DNA from 2 places in the Methylobacterium sp. Leaf102 genome. Region 2 is predicted to be linked to the other one. Evidence: predicted binding sites of a transcription regulator. Region 2 holds the regulator's gene; the other holds the start of a gene.

Region 1 (5,977 bases), 150 kb from region 2:
TTGCGGCGCCTCGCCCACATCTCGGACCTGCATTTCGGCCGAACGAACCCGGCCGTGGTCGAGGGGCTCATCACAGAACTCAACCGCGATCGTCCCGACCTCGTCATCGCGTCGGGGGATTTCACCATGCGTGCGCGCAAGGTGGAGTACGCGGCGGCCCGGGCCTTCCTGGCACGCCTCGACGCGCCGTGGATCGCCGTGCCGGGCAACCACGACATCTCGCCGTTCCACCTCGTGCAGCGCTTCCTCCGGCCGTTCGCGCGCTACCGCCGCTACATCGCGCCCAGCACGGAGCCGACCCATCTCGACGACGAGATCGGCATCGTCTGCCTCAACACAGTGCGGACCTGGGCGCCCGAGGCCGACTGGTCGCAGGGCAAGATCCGGCGGCGCCAGATCGTGCAGGCCGAGGCGCGGCTCGCCGCCATGCCGGCGCACGTGTTCCGGATTGTGGTGGGACATCACCCGTTCATGCCGCCGCCCTGGGACGAGGAAGCCCGCCTCGTCGGCCGCGCCGACCTGGCGCTCGCCGCGTTCCGGCGCCAGGGCGTCGGACTGACCCTCGCCGGCCACCTCCACCGGCACTACGCCCGGTTCGCCGAAGCCGACGCCTCGGGTGCTGCGAACGACACGGTGGACCGGGGCGTCATGCGGGGCCGACGCGGGCATCTGCTCGCGGTCCAAGCGGGTTCGGCCACCTCGACCCGCCTGCGCGGCTCCGAACCCAACGCCTACAACCGCATCGTCATCGCGGACGGCGCCGCCACCGTGACCGTGCGGCTGTGGCATGGCAGCGGTTGGCGGGACGCCGAGTAGGCTCCTCGGTGACCGGCTATTTGCCGATCCAGTCGTGGCCGGCCACCACCACCTCGACGGGACGCGTCCAGGTGCCGGGCTGGTCGGTGGCGCCGGAGCCCAGGGCGCACTGTACCATGACGCTGTCGCTCCAGCGGCCGTACTTGTAGCCCACCGCCGGCAGCAGCCCGACGCGCACGAACCCGCAGGCCTCGTGCAGGCGCAACGAGGCCTCGTTCTTCGCGTCGATGTAGCCGATCATCTGGCGGTAGCCGCCGGCCGCGCAGGCCTCGATGAGGGCCGGCAGCAGGCGCCGGCCGATGCCGGCGTGCAGGTGCTCGTGGTGGACGTAGATCGAGTGCTTGAGGGTGTAGCGGTAGGCCGGCCGCTTGCGGAACGGCACCGCGTAGGCGTAGCCGGCCACCACCCCGTCGCGGTCGGCGACGAGGTGCGGCAGGCGCTTCTTGCGCATGGCCTTGCGGCGCTTCTTGAGGTCGTCCGGATGGAGCGGATCCTCCTCGAAATCGCCGACATCGCCGACCCCGCGCCGGATGTGGTGGGCGTAGATGTCCACCATGTCCGCCACGTCGGCATCCGACGAGGGTCGGATGACGAGGTCGGGGTCGCCGGCCAGCGCCGGCATCAGCGGGTCTCGCGCATGACATACGTGTGGAACCGGATGGTGCCGTCCGGATCCACGTTGCGGAACACGCCCTGGATCTCGGCCTCGAACCCGGGGAACAGGTTCGCGGAGCGCTCGAACATCTTGAAATAGTCCAGCATGGGTTTCGCCCGCTCGTCCAATCGCTCGCCCGGCAGCACCGTGCCGATGCCCGGCGGGTAGACCAGAAGCAAGGTCGTCGCCACGCGCCCTTCCGCCTCCGCGATGGGCACGTAATCGACGTTGTTGCGGGTGAGCTGCTGCACCGCTTCCTTGGGCGTCATCACCATCTCGGGCAGGTGCCCCGGCTCGAACTGCTTGCGCTGGAGGGCGCTGGTGCCGGCCTCACGGTGGAAGGCGTGGAAATCGGCGCAGAGATCGCGCAGGCGCACGCCCTTGTAGCGGTTGGGCCGGCGCCGGACGAACTCGGGCATCGCCTCTTCGAGCGGCACGTTGTCGTCGTGCAGGCGCTTGAAGGCGACCAGGCCCGAGATCAGCGTGCCGGCCTTGGAGGATTCGACGCCCGGCGTCAGCAGGAAGAGCAGCGAGTTGAGGTCGTTCTTCTCCGGCACGATGCGGTTCTCACGCAGGTACTGGGCGACGATGGGCGCGGGCACGCCGTGCTCGGCGTATTCACCTGTACGCCGGTCGAAGCCCGGGGTGAGCACCGTGAGCTTGTTCGGGTCGGTCATGGCATAATCGGGCACCACGTGCGTGAAGCCGTGCCAGGCCGCGCCCGGAGTCAATTCCCAGTACTTGGCGTTGCTGGCGAGTTCGTCCGTGGAGATGCTCTCCCACGGCACCTTGCCATCCGGGCCCTTCACGGTGTCGGGCACGAAGGGGTCGAAGAACCAGCGGCGGAGGGGATCGCCCTCCTTCTCCTCGAACTCGCGGCGGATGGCCCGGACCTTCTTGCGCCACTCGATGCCGAGCCGAATGGTGTCGTCCCAGAGGACGACGCCGGAGCGGCCCTTCATCATCTGCGCGCCCACATCGAGGGAGGCGAACAGGGGATAGAACGGCGAGGTCGAGGCGTGGACGAGGAAGGTCTCGTTGAAGCGCCGGTGCTCGATGCGGCGGGTCTGGCCGCGGATGTGGCTGTCTTTGGTGTGGATCTGCGAGGCCTGGGAGAAGCTCGCCAGCTGCTTGTGGGTCGATTGCGTGGCGATGATGCCCGGTGAGGTCTCGTCCAGCCCCTTCAGGCCCATGGCGAAGCGCCCGGCGAAGAGCGGGTGGAACTTCATGAAGCCCGCCCAGGCCTCGTCGAACAGGATGTAGTCGCAGAGGTGCCCGATCCGATCGAGGATCATCTGCGCATTGTAGATCGTGCCGTCGTAGGTGCATTGCTCGACCACCGCCACGCGGAACGGGCGCTCGCGCTTCCACGCGTCGGGGTCCTTCACCAGGGGATTGGTGCGGATCTTTTCGCGGATCGCCGTCTCGTCCAGGGCCTCGGCGTACATGGGGCCGATCAACCCGAAGCAGTTGCGATCGGTCTCGATGAACACCGGCACGGCGCCGCCGAGGAACAGGGCGCCGTGATGCGCGGCCTTGTGGTTGTTGCGGTCGAACAGCACGAGGTCGCCCTCCGCCACCAGGGCCGACAGCACGATCTTGTTCGAGGCCGAGGTGCCATTGAGGACGAAGTAGGTCTTCTCCGCCCCGAAGATGACGGCGGCTTCCTTCTGCGCCTTCAGGGCGGGCCCCTCGTGGACGAGGAGGTCGCCGAGATCGAGGACGGAATTGTCGAGGTCGTCGCGAAAGATCGCCTCGCCGAGGTGCTCGACGAAGATGCGGCCGATGGGCGAGCGGTTGTAGAAGATCCCGCCGTTGTGGCCGGGACAGGTCCAGAGCTGATTTCCCTGCTCGGCGTAGTCGACCAGGGCGCCGAAGAACGGCGTCTTCAGGGTCTCGGCGTATTGCTTCACCCGGCTGACGAGGCCGCGGGCGATGTATTCGGGGGTTTCTTCGGCAAGGAAGATGTAGCCGTCGATGAAGTCCAGCACCTCGACGGGGATGTCTTCCAGACGCTTGCGGCGGACCATGATCACGATGGGCATTTCCAGCCCGCGTTTCCGCATCAGGTTGATGAGCGCCGCCGCCTTGCCGTCCAGCCCGCGCTTGCCCCAATCCACCACCATGCAGCCGATGGCGGCGTCGGTCTGGACCGCGATGGCCGCATCTTCGACGCGCCGCGCCCGCACCACCTCGAAGCCGAGCTTCTCAATGGAGGTGAGGATTTGCTGGACGCGCACGCCCTCGAGATCGTCCGGATCGAAGTTCGGCGCGCACATCAGCACGGTGAAGCGGCGGAAGAAGTCCATGCGGGAAAAGGCTCCGTGGTGTTTGGCGCGCACCGTTCGCGACGGGACGTGACGCTTCGATGACAGTTGCGGAGGGGCGGCGGCTTTTCGAGGGCGACACGGCCGGGTTCGGCGCCGGCGGCCGGCGGCATCACCCATAGACCGATGGCGCACCGATCGCCCGTAGCAGCACTGTCACACGCGCCTGCTCTAACGCCAGCGATCGGGATTCGAGCGACGGGCGGGACGGCGGCAATGGATCAGGGGCAACGGGCAGGCACCTTCGACATCGAGGCGATCCGCCGCGAAGTCGCCGACGATTTCGACGAAGAACTCGAAATGGAGATGGAGGAGGAGCGTCTCGAACGCCTCGCCGATGCCGTCGGGGACGGTCCACGCGCGCCGCAGATGGACCGCCGACGCTATTTCCGCGAGCTGTTCCGGCTCCAACACGAGCTGGTGCGCCTGCAGGATTGGGTGCAGGCTCAGAAGCTGCGCGTCGTCGTGATCTTCGAGGGCCGGGATTCCGCCGGCAAGGGCGGGGCGATCAAGCGCATCACCCAACGCCTCAACCCCCGCGTCTGCCGCGTCGCCGCCCTGCCGGCCCCGAGCGAGCGCGAGCGCACGCAATGGTACTTCCAGCGCTACGTGACCCACTTGCCCGCCGGCGGCGAGATCGTGCTGTTCGACCGCTCCTGGTACAATCGCGCCGGCGTCGAGCGCGTGATGGGCTTCTGCACGCCCGACGAGGTGGAGGAGTTCTTCCGCTCCGTGCCGGAATTCGAGCGCATGCTGGTGCGCTCAGGGATCATCGTGCTGAAATACTGGTTCTCGATCACCGACGAGGAGCAGGAGCTGCGCTTCACCATGCGGATCCACGATCCGCTGAAGCAGTGGAAGCTCTCGCCGATGGATGTGCAGTCGCGCCGCCTGTGGGAGGATTACACCAAGGCCAAGGAAGTGATGCTCGCCCGCACCCACATCCCCGAGGCGCCGTGGTGGGTGGTCGAGGCCGTGGACAAGAAGAAGGCCCGGCTCAACTGCATCGCCCACCTCCTGTCGCAGATCCCCTACGGCGCGGTGGCGCACCCGGCCGTCCAGCTGCCCGAGCGCGAGCGCCACGACGACTACGCCCGCCAGCCGGTCCCGCCGGAGATGTTCGTGCCGAGCCTGTTCTGAGACGACCGCCCCCGGGTTGATCCGGGCCGCCGGGATGGGCAGACCCGGGGCTGGAATTCCACGCGACCCCGGACCCGCCATGACCAGCCCTGCGCGCGACACCGACGAGCTCCTGTTCACGCAGGACGGGGCCGGCATCGCCCGCCTCGTCCTCAACCGGCCCCAGGCCCGCAACGCCCTCACCTTCGCGATGTATCAGGGGATCATCGACCGCTGCGCGCGGATCGAGGCCGACCCGTCCGTGCGGGTGCTGGTGATCACGGGCGCGGGCGAGAAGGCGTTCGCGGCCGGTACCGACATCGCCCAGTTCCGCGGCTTCGCCTCGGCCCAGGACGCCCTGGACTACGAGCGGTTCATGGATCGGGTGATGGGTGCCCTCGAGCGCCTGCGGGTGCCCGTCATCGCGGCCATCGCGGGGGCCTGCACGGGCGGCGGGGCGGCCATCGCGGCGGCCTGCGACCTGCGGGTCGCCACCCGCGACGCGCGCTTCGGCTTTCCCATCGCGCGGACGCTGGGCAACTGCCTGTCGCTCGCCAACCTGAAGCGCCTCTCCGGGCTCGTCGGCCCGGCCCGGGTCAAGGACATGATCTTCACCGCCCGCCTCGTCGGGGCCGAGGAGGCGCTGGCCATCGGCCTCGTCGGCGAGGTGGTGGCGGATGCAGATGCCCTCGCGGTCCGCGCCACCGAACTCGCCACCCTCGTCGCCGGCCACGCGCCCCTCACCCTCCACGCCACCAAGGAGGGCCTGCGCCGGCTTCAGGACGCCGACGACACGGCCGGCGAGCGCCCCGGCGACGACCTCATCCGCCTCTGCTACACGAGCGCCGATTTTCGCGAGGGAATGGAAGCGTTCCTGGGCAAGCGGGCGCCGGATTGGCGGGGGCGGTGAGAACCGGTCACTTCGGCGGAGCGTCCTGGAGCATGGCACGCCGAAGAATCGCGTTCAGCTTCGTCTGGTAGCCGCGCCCGCCGGTCTTGAGCCAAGCGAGCACGTCCGCGTCGAGGCGAACGGTGACCTGAGCCTTGATCGGACGGTAGA
Region 2 (5,977 bases):
TGGTCGAGGGCGGTGACCATCACCACGGGCAGATGGGCGGTGTTGGGGTCGTTCTTGAGCCGGCGACACACCTCGAACCCGTCCATGCCGGGCATCATCACGTCGAGGAGGACGAGGTCGCACAGACCCTTGGCGCAGATCGCCAGGGCATCCGGGCCGTTCATGGCCGCCAGCACGTCGAAATACTCCAGGGAGAGCTTGGTCTCCAGGAGCTTCACGTTGGGGAAGAGATCATCGACGATCAGGATCCGGGCCGACATCTGTCCTCACGCGTTCGGATCGAAGGGGACACGCCCGATCAGACGGATATGCCGGGTCACGACGACTTGCCGTCACCGAGATATTGACGGACGGTGGCGAGGAACTTGGCGACCGAGATCGGCTTCGACAGGTAGGCCTCGCAGCCCCCCTCGCGGATGCGCTCCTCGTCGCCCTTCATGGCGAAGGCCGTGATGGCGATGACCGGGATCGACTTGAGGTCGTCGTCCTCCTTCAGCCACTTCGTGACTTCGAGGCCGGAGACCTCGGGAAGCTGGATGTCCATCAGGATGAGATCGGGCCGGTGGGCGCGGGCGAGTTCGATGGCCTCGATCCCGTTGGCGGTCTTGAGCGTTGCGTAGCCGTGCCCTTCCAACAGGTCGTTGAAGAGCTTCATGTTCAGCTCGTTGTCCTCGACGATGAGCACCGTCTTTGTCATGGCCCATTGTTCCCGGCGTTCGAGCGGCTCATTGTTCTTCGAGGCATGGCCCGCGCAATGAGATGTAACGGATACATGTTGACGAAACGCAAATCCGCCAATGACCGTGATTCGGCCGAGCGCCTCGCCCTGGCGATCCTCGCCTGGATGGCCACGGACGACGAGCGGCTCTACCCCTTCCTCAACGCCACCGGGGTGACCCCCGACACCCTGCGGGCGAGCGCGCAGGATGCCGGATTCCTGGCCGGGCTCCTCGACCACGTCATGGGCGACGAAGCCACCCTGATGGCCGCGGCGGAGGCCCTGGCGGTGCCGCCCGAGCGGATCGCGGCGGCCTGGGGCCGACTCTCGCCCATGGAGTTCGACGACGGATTTTCGGATCAGGGGACGCGGGGCGACGACGTCTGACGGCGCCCCGCGTCCGCCCATTCGAGGCAGGTCCGCCCGACCGATCGATCGGAGCGGTGGACGGGCCACTCCCGTCGCGGTGAGAGGGGCGCCTCCGCATCATCCGCCCTGCCGGCGGATCGACGCCGCTCCGGGAGCCGATGCCCTCGCGCTGCGCCCGACCGCGTTGGGTCGGGCCACATCGCGAGGCCTTCGCTTTGCCGCGCTCTTTTGCGCCGAACCGGCATCCACTTCGGCGGAGAGTGCTCTAGGACTTGCAGTCGGTGGCGGCTGGGAGCTTGTCGAGGCGGCTGAGATTGCCCGCCACGGCGAATTCCCCGTAATCGAGGCGCAGGTTGCCGCTGACGCCGTTCTCGTAGAGGTCGAAGGTCAGCACGTAGATCGGCGTGCGCTCGCCTTCGCCGGCGGTGAAGTAGCTCAGGGTCACCGGCCAGTGGGTCATGCCCGCCATCTCCCCCTCGCGCAGGGGCTTGTCGCGGTCGGCTTTCGGCTTCGCGGCGCCCTCGCCCGCGGCTTCCTCCTGAGGCGCCCCTTCCTTGACGGAAGCGGTCGTGGCCGGGCGCCCGATCACCGCCAGGGTGTCGTAGACCTTCCGGCCGTCGTCGGTGCCGTCGTAGACCTTCACCGAGAGGGTCGTCCGGCCCTCGCGCGCCGCCGCGATGAGACGGCGCATGTGGACCGTCGGGAACAGCACCTCTCCGCTCGCCTGGAACCCGTCGCGCTTGGGCTCCTTCAGGCGAACCTTGAGGGCATCGGCCACCGTCTCGGCGGTGCCGTCCACGGATTGGCCGGGCGTGCCGTTGAGCAAAGTGCTGACCTTGAAGCGGTAGCTGCGCCCGTCGGCGCTCTCGAAGGTGGTGTTGCGCAGGTCCGAGGTGCGGCTGCCGGTCTCGCCGCTTTCCAGCACCGTCACCTGCCGGGTCTGCATCGTGTAGCCCTTGCAGGCGTCGCCCGAGAAATCGATGACGATGCGCCCGCGCGCGCTCTCCACCGCCCGGGTGCCGCCGCTCTGGGCGAGCGACAGGTCGTAGACCGCGCGGTGGCTGGCGAGGGGCACGGGCTCGGCGGCCGACGCCCCGCTGGCGGACAGGATGAGGCAGGCCGTGGCGCGGGACAGACGCATGAAGTCTCCTGCCGGGGGGTTGGCGGGGTCGGACCGGCGCACCGTTCGGCACGCATGGACTGCCCGTCAGATAGGCCGCCCGTCACCCACCGGCAATGCGAGTCCCTCGCGGCGGAGAGAGCCGGGCACGGCTTTGCGAACTCGTCCTTGCAAACCTGGGTTTGCAAACTTGGCTTTGCCAACTTGGCTTTGACGGTGAAAACCCCGTCGCCCGCCCGGACGCGGTCAAGGCCGCTCTTGCCTCGGACTCGGGCGCTCCTGTACGGTTCGACCGTCGCCGAAGAGAGCCCGAGGCGAACGTCACCTGTCCGGTCCCGGGACCTTACGCTGCGGAGCTCCGCCGCCGGTCCTTCGCGCCCGTGATACATGCGGTGATCGGTGCACGATGTCGGAGGGGGCGATGACCGAAACGGTTCCGAGCTGGTCGGACGAGCGCGTCGATCTCCTGCGTCGCCTGTGGCAGGACGGCCTGAGCGCGAGCCAGGTCGCCACGCAACTCGGTGGCGTGACCCGCAACGCCGTCATCGGCAAGGTCCATCGTCTCGGCCTGTCCGGCCGCGTGGCGAAAGGGCCCGACACCCTCCCCCGCAAGAAGCCGGTCCGCGAGGGCGCGGGCCAGGAGCCCGGACAACCGGAATCCGCGGACCACGAGACCGGGCATCGGGACACCGAAATCCAAGGGCTCGGGATCGATGCCCCCATGCTCGGGACCGTGGGCCGGGACAGCGAACCGTCCGGAACCGCGGCGGTCGAGGCCGGATCCGTCGTCGCGATGCAGCCCGCTCCCGCGGATACGCGCGCCGCGCCGGTGCTCGTGGCCCGGATCGAGGCCGTGGGCTTGGCGGCCTCGCGCAGGGTCACGATCATGGATCTGCGCGAATCCATGTGTCGCTGGCCCCTCGGGGACCCGACGTCGCCCGATTTCCACTATTGCGGCGACCGCGCCATCACCGGCCTGCCCTACTGCACCCACCACGCCCAGATCGCCTACCAGCCGGCGGCCGAGCGCAAGCGCGACCGCAGGGTCGGCGGATTTCGCTGAGGCGATCGCGATCGTCGTGCCGCCGGGAATCCGAGCGGGTCACGCTCCGCGCTTGCGGCCGGCGCGTCACTCGGTGCCGGCGAACATCTCGTCGAACGAGTAGCCCGAGCCCCGGACCGTGCGGATCGGGTCGCTCTGCCGGGGCCGGTTCAGGGCCTTGCGCAAACGCCCGACGTGCACGTCCACGGTACGCTCGTCGATGTAGACGTCGTGCCCCCAGACGCCGTCGAGCAGCTGCTCGCGCGAGAACACGCGCCCGGGACTGCGCATGAGGAATTCGAGGAGCTTGAACTCCGTCGGACCGAGATGGATCTCGCGGCCCTCGCGGCGGATGCGGTGGCTGAGACGGTCGAGCTCGATGTCGCCGGCCACCAGCAGGTTGGCCACGTGGGCCGGCTTGGCCCGGCGCAGGAGCGCGCGCACGCGGGCGAGCAGTTCCGGCACGGAGAACGGCTTGACGATATAGTCGTCGGCCCCGGTGCCGAGGCCGCGGATGCGGTCGCCCTCCTCGCCCCGGGCCGTCAGCATGATCACCGGCAGGCGCTCGGTCTCCCGGCGCGCCCGGATCCGGCGGCACAGCTCGATCCCCGACAGGCCGGGCAGCATCCAGTCGAGCAGCACGAGGTCGGGCACCTGCTCCTGCATCCGCAGGTCGGCCTCGTCGCCGCGCGCGGCGGAATCGACCTCGAACCCTTCGGCCTCGAGATTATAGCGCAACAGGAGGGTCAGGGCCTCCTCGTCCTCGACGATGAGGATCCGCGTACTCATCACAACCGCCCGCTCATGCGGCCCGGAACCCCGCCCGACCCATGGCGGGGCGGGCAGGGCTCGAACCCTTGGTCTTTCGCGCCCTCGACGAGGGCTCCCCTCAGGCGCCCGTGGTCAGGCCGAGGGGCGGCATGTCCACCGTGGCGTAGTTCGAAGCGTCGTTCTTGGGACGATCGCTCTCCGCCAGGCTGTTGGCGCCGGTGACGAGGTAGTGAATCGTCTCGGCGATGTTGGTGGTGTGGTCGCCGATACGCTCGATGTTCTTGGCGACGAACAGCAGGTGCGTACAGAACGAGATGTTGCGCGGATCCTCCATCATGTAGGTCAGGAGCTCGCGAAACAGCGAGTTGTACAGGGCGTCGATGGCGTCGTCGCGCTCCCATACGTCGAGGGCCGCCTTGGTGTCGCGGCTGGCATAGGCGTCGAGGACGTCCTTGAGCTGCTCCTGCACCAGGTCGCTCATGTGCTGGACGCCGATGACGATCTTCTGCGGCTGGATCTGGTCCGCGATCGCCACCACGCGCTTGGCGACGTTCTTGGCGAGATCGCCGATGCGCTCGAGGTCGTTCGAGACCCGGATCGCCGACACGGTCTCGCGCAGGTCGATGGCCATGGGCTGGCGCCGGGCGATGAGCAGGATCGAGCGCTCCTCGATCTCGCGCTGCAGGGTGTCGAGGCGGTGATCGGCGGCGATGACCGCCTGGGCCAGGGGCACGTCGCGGCGCACGAGGGCGTCGCTCGCCTCCGTCATCATCTTCTCGGCGATGCCGCCCATCTCGGAGATGGACCGCCGCAGGTCTTCGAGGTCGGTGTCGTAGGAACTGACGATGTGGTCGGGCATGTCGCACTCCTCGGTCAGGTCTCGTTCGGGGAAACCTGCCACAGGGCGGGGTGGGGCGGGCTGCGGCGGAGGAGCCGCCCCCTCTCCCAAGAAATCAGCCGAAGCGGCCGGTGATGTAGTCCTGGGTCTGGCGCTTCTCGGGGTTCATGAAGATCCGCGTGGTCGGACCGAACTCGACGAGTTCGCCGAGATACATGAACGCCGTGAACTGCGAGATGCGCGCCGCCTGCTGCATGTTGTGCGTGACGATGACGATGGTGAATTCGGACCGCAGCTGCTCGATGAGCTCTTCGATGCGGCCCGTCGAGATCGGGTCGAGGGCCGAGGTCGGCTCGTCGAACAGGATCACCTCGGGGCGCTGCGCCACCGTGCGGGCGATGCACAGGCGCTGCTGCTGGCCGCCCGAGAGGCCCATGCCGGACTGCTTGAGCTTGTCCTTCACCTCGTCCCACAGGGCAGCCTTGCGCAGGGACTCCTCCACGCGCACGTCGAGGTCGGCTTTCGGCAGCTTCTCGTAGAGGCGCAGGCCGAAGGCGACGTTGTCGTAGATCGACATCGGGAACGGCGTCGGCTTCTGGAACACCATGCCGATGCGCGAGCGCAGCTCGTTCAGGTCGACCCTGGCGTCGAGGACGTTCTGGCCGTCGAGCAGGATCTCCCCTTCGGCGCGCTGGTCGGGGTAGAGGCTGTAGATGCGGTTGAAGGTGCGCAGCAGGGTCGATTTCCCGCAGCCCGACGGACCGATGAGTGCGGTGACCTGCCGGTCGTGGAAGTTGAGGTTCACGGATTTCAGGCCGTGGAAGGTGCCGTAGTAGAAGTTCAGATCCTTCACGGCGATGCGGACGGGGGAACTCTCGTCCGCCTTGTGGCGGCCGGTGAGCTGCGCGGAGGTGATCCCGTTGGCGGCGTTCATCGGTTGCGGGTCCTTCAGGTCGAACGGGGGCGGGGCGAACGGGGCGCGGATCAGCGCGCGCGCTCGCTCTTGATGACGAAGCGGGCCACGATCGAGAGGGCGAGGATCGTGACGGTGATCAGGAGGGCGCCGGCCCAGGCGAGCTGCTGCCAGTTGCCGTAGGGCGAGAGGGCGAACTGGTAGAT

What was found. Region 2 encodes PhoB, which activates phosphate uptake and scavenging genes when phosphate is short. Its sites were predicted from a motif close to TGTCATNNANCTGTCAT; they were not measured.
Positions count from the first base shown of each region.
Region 1: a site for PhoB is predicted at 3,829-3,845, ahead of ASF27_RS02680 (Orn/Lys/Arg decarboxylase N-terminal domain-containing protein). Genes of this name have one in related genera too.

Region 1 is NZ_LMMX01000001.1:553,283-559,259, forward strand. It holds gene ASF27_RS02670 (metallophosphoesterase) at 1-816, shown strand; gene ASF27_RS02675 (GNAT family N-acetyltransferase) at 833-1,438, opposite strand; gene ASF27_RS02680 (Orn/Lys/Arg decarboxylase N-terminal domain-containing protein) at 1,438-3,780, opposite strand; gene ppk2 (polyphosphate kinase 2) at 4,015-4,938, shown strand; gene ASF27_RS02690 (enoyl-CoA hydratase/isomerase family protein) at 5,018-5,827, shown strand; gene ASF27_RS02695 (BrnA antitoxin family protein) at 5,835-5,977, opposite strand, start outside.
Region 2 is NZ_LMMX01000001.1:698,363-704,339, forward strand. It holds gene ASF27_RS03365 (PleD family two-component system response regulator) at 1-260, opposite strand, end outside; gene ASF27_RS03370 (response regulator) at 317-697, opposite strand; gene ASF27_RS03375 (DUF3572 domain-containing protein) at 773-1,105, shown strand; gene ASF27_RS03380 (cell envelope integrity EipB family protein) at 1,353-2,228, opposite strand; gene ASF27_RS03385 (GcrA family cell cycle regulator) at 2,629-3,270, shown strand; gene phoB (phosphate regulon transcriptional regulator PhoB) at 3,337-4,038, opposite strand; gene phoU (phosphate signaling complex protein PhoU) at 4,139-4,879, opposite strand; gene pstB (phosphate ABC transporter ATP-binding protein PstB) at 4,974-5,792, opposite strand; gene pstA (phosphate ABC transporter permease PstA) at 5,843-5,977, opposite strand, start outside.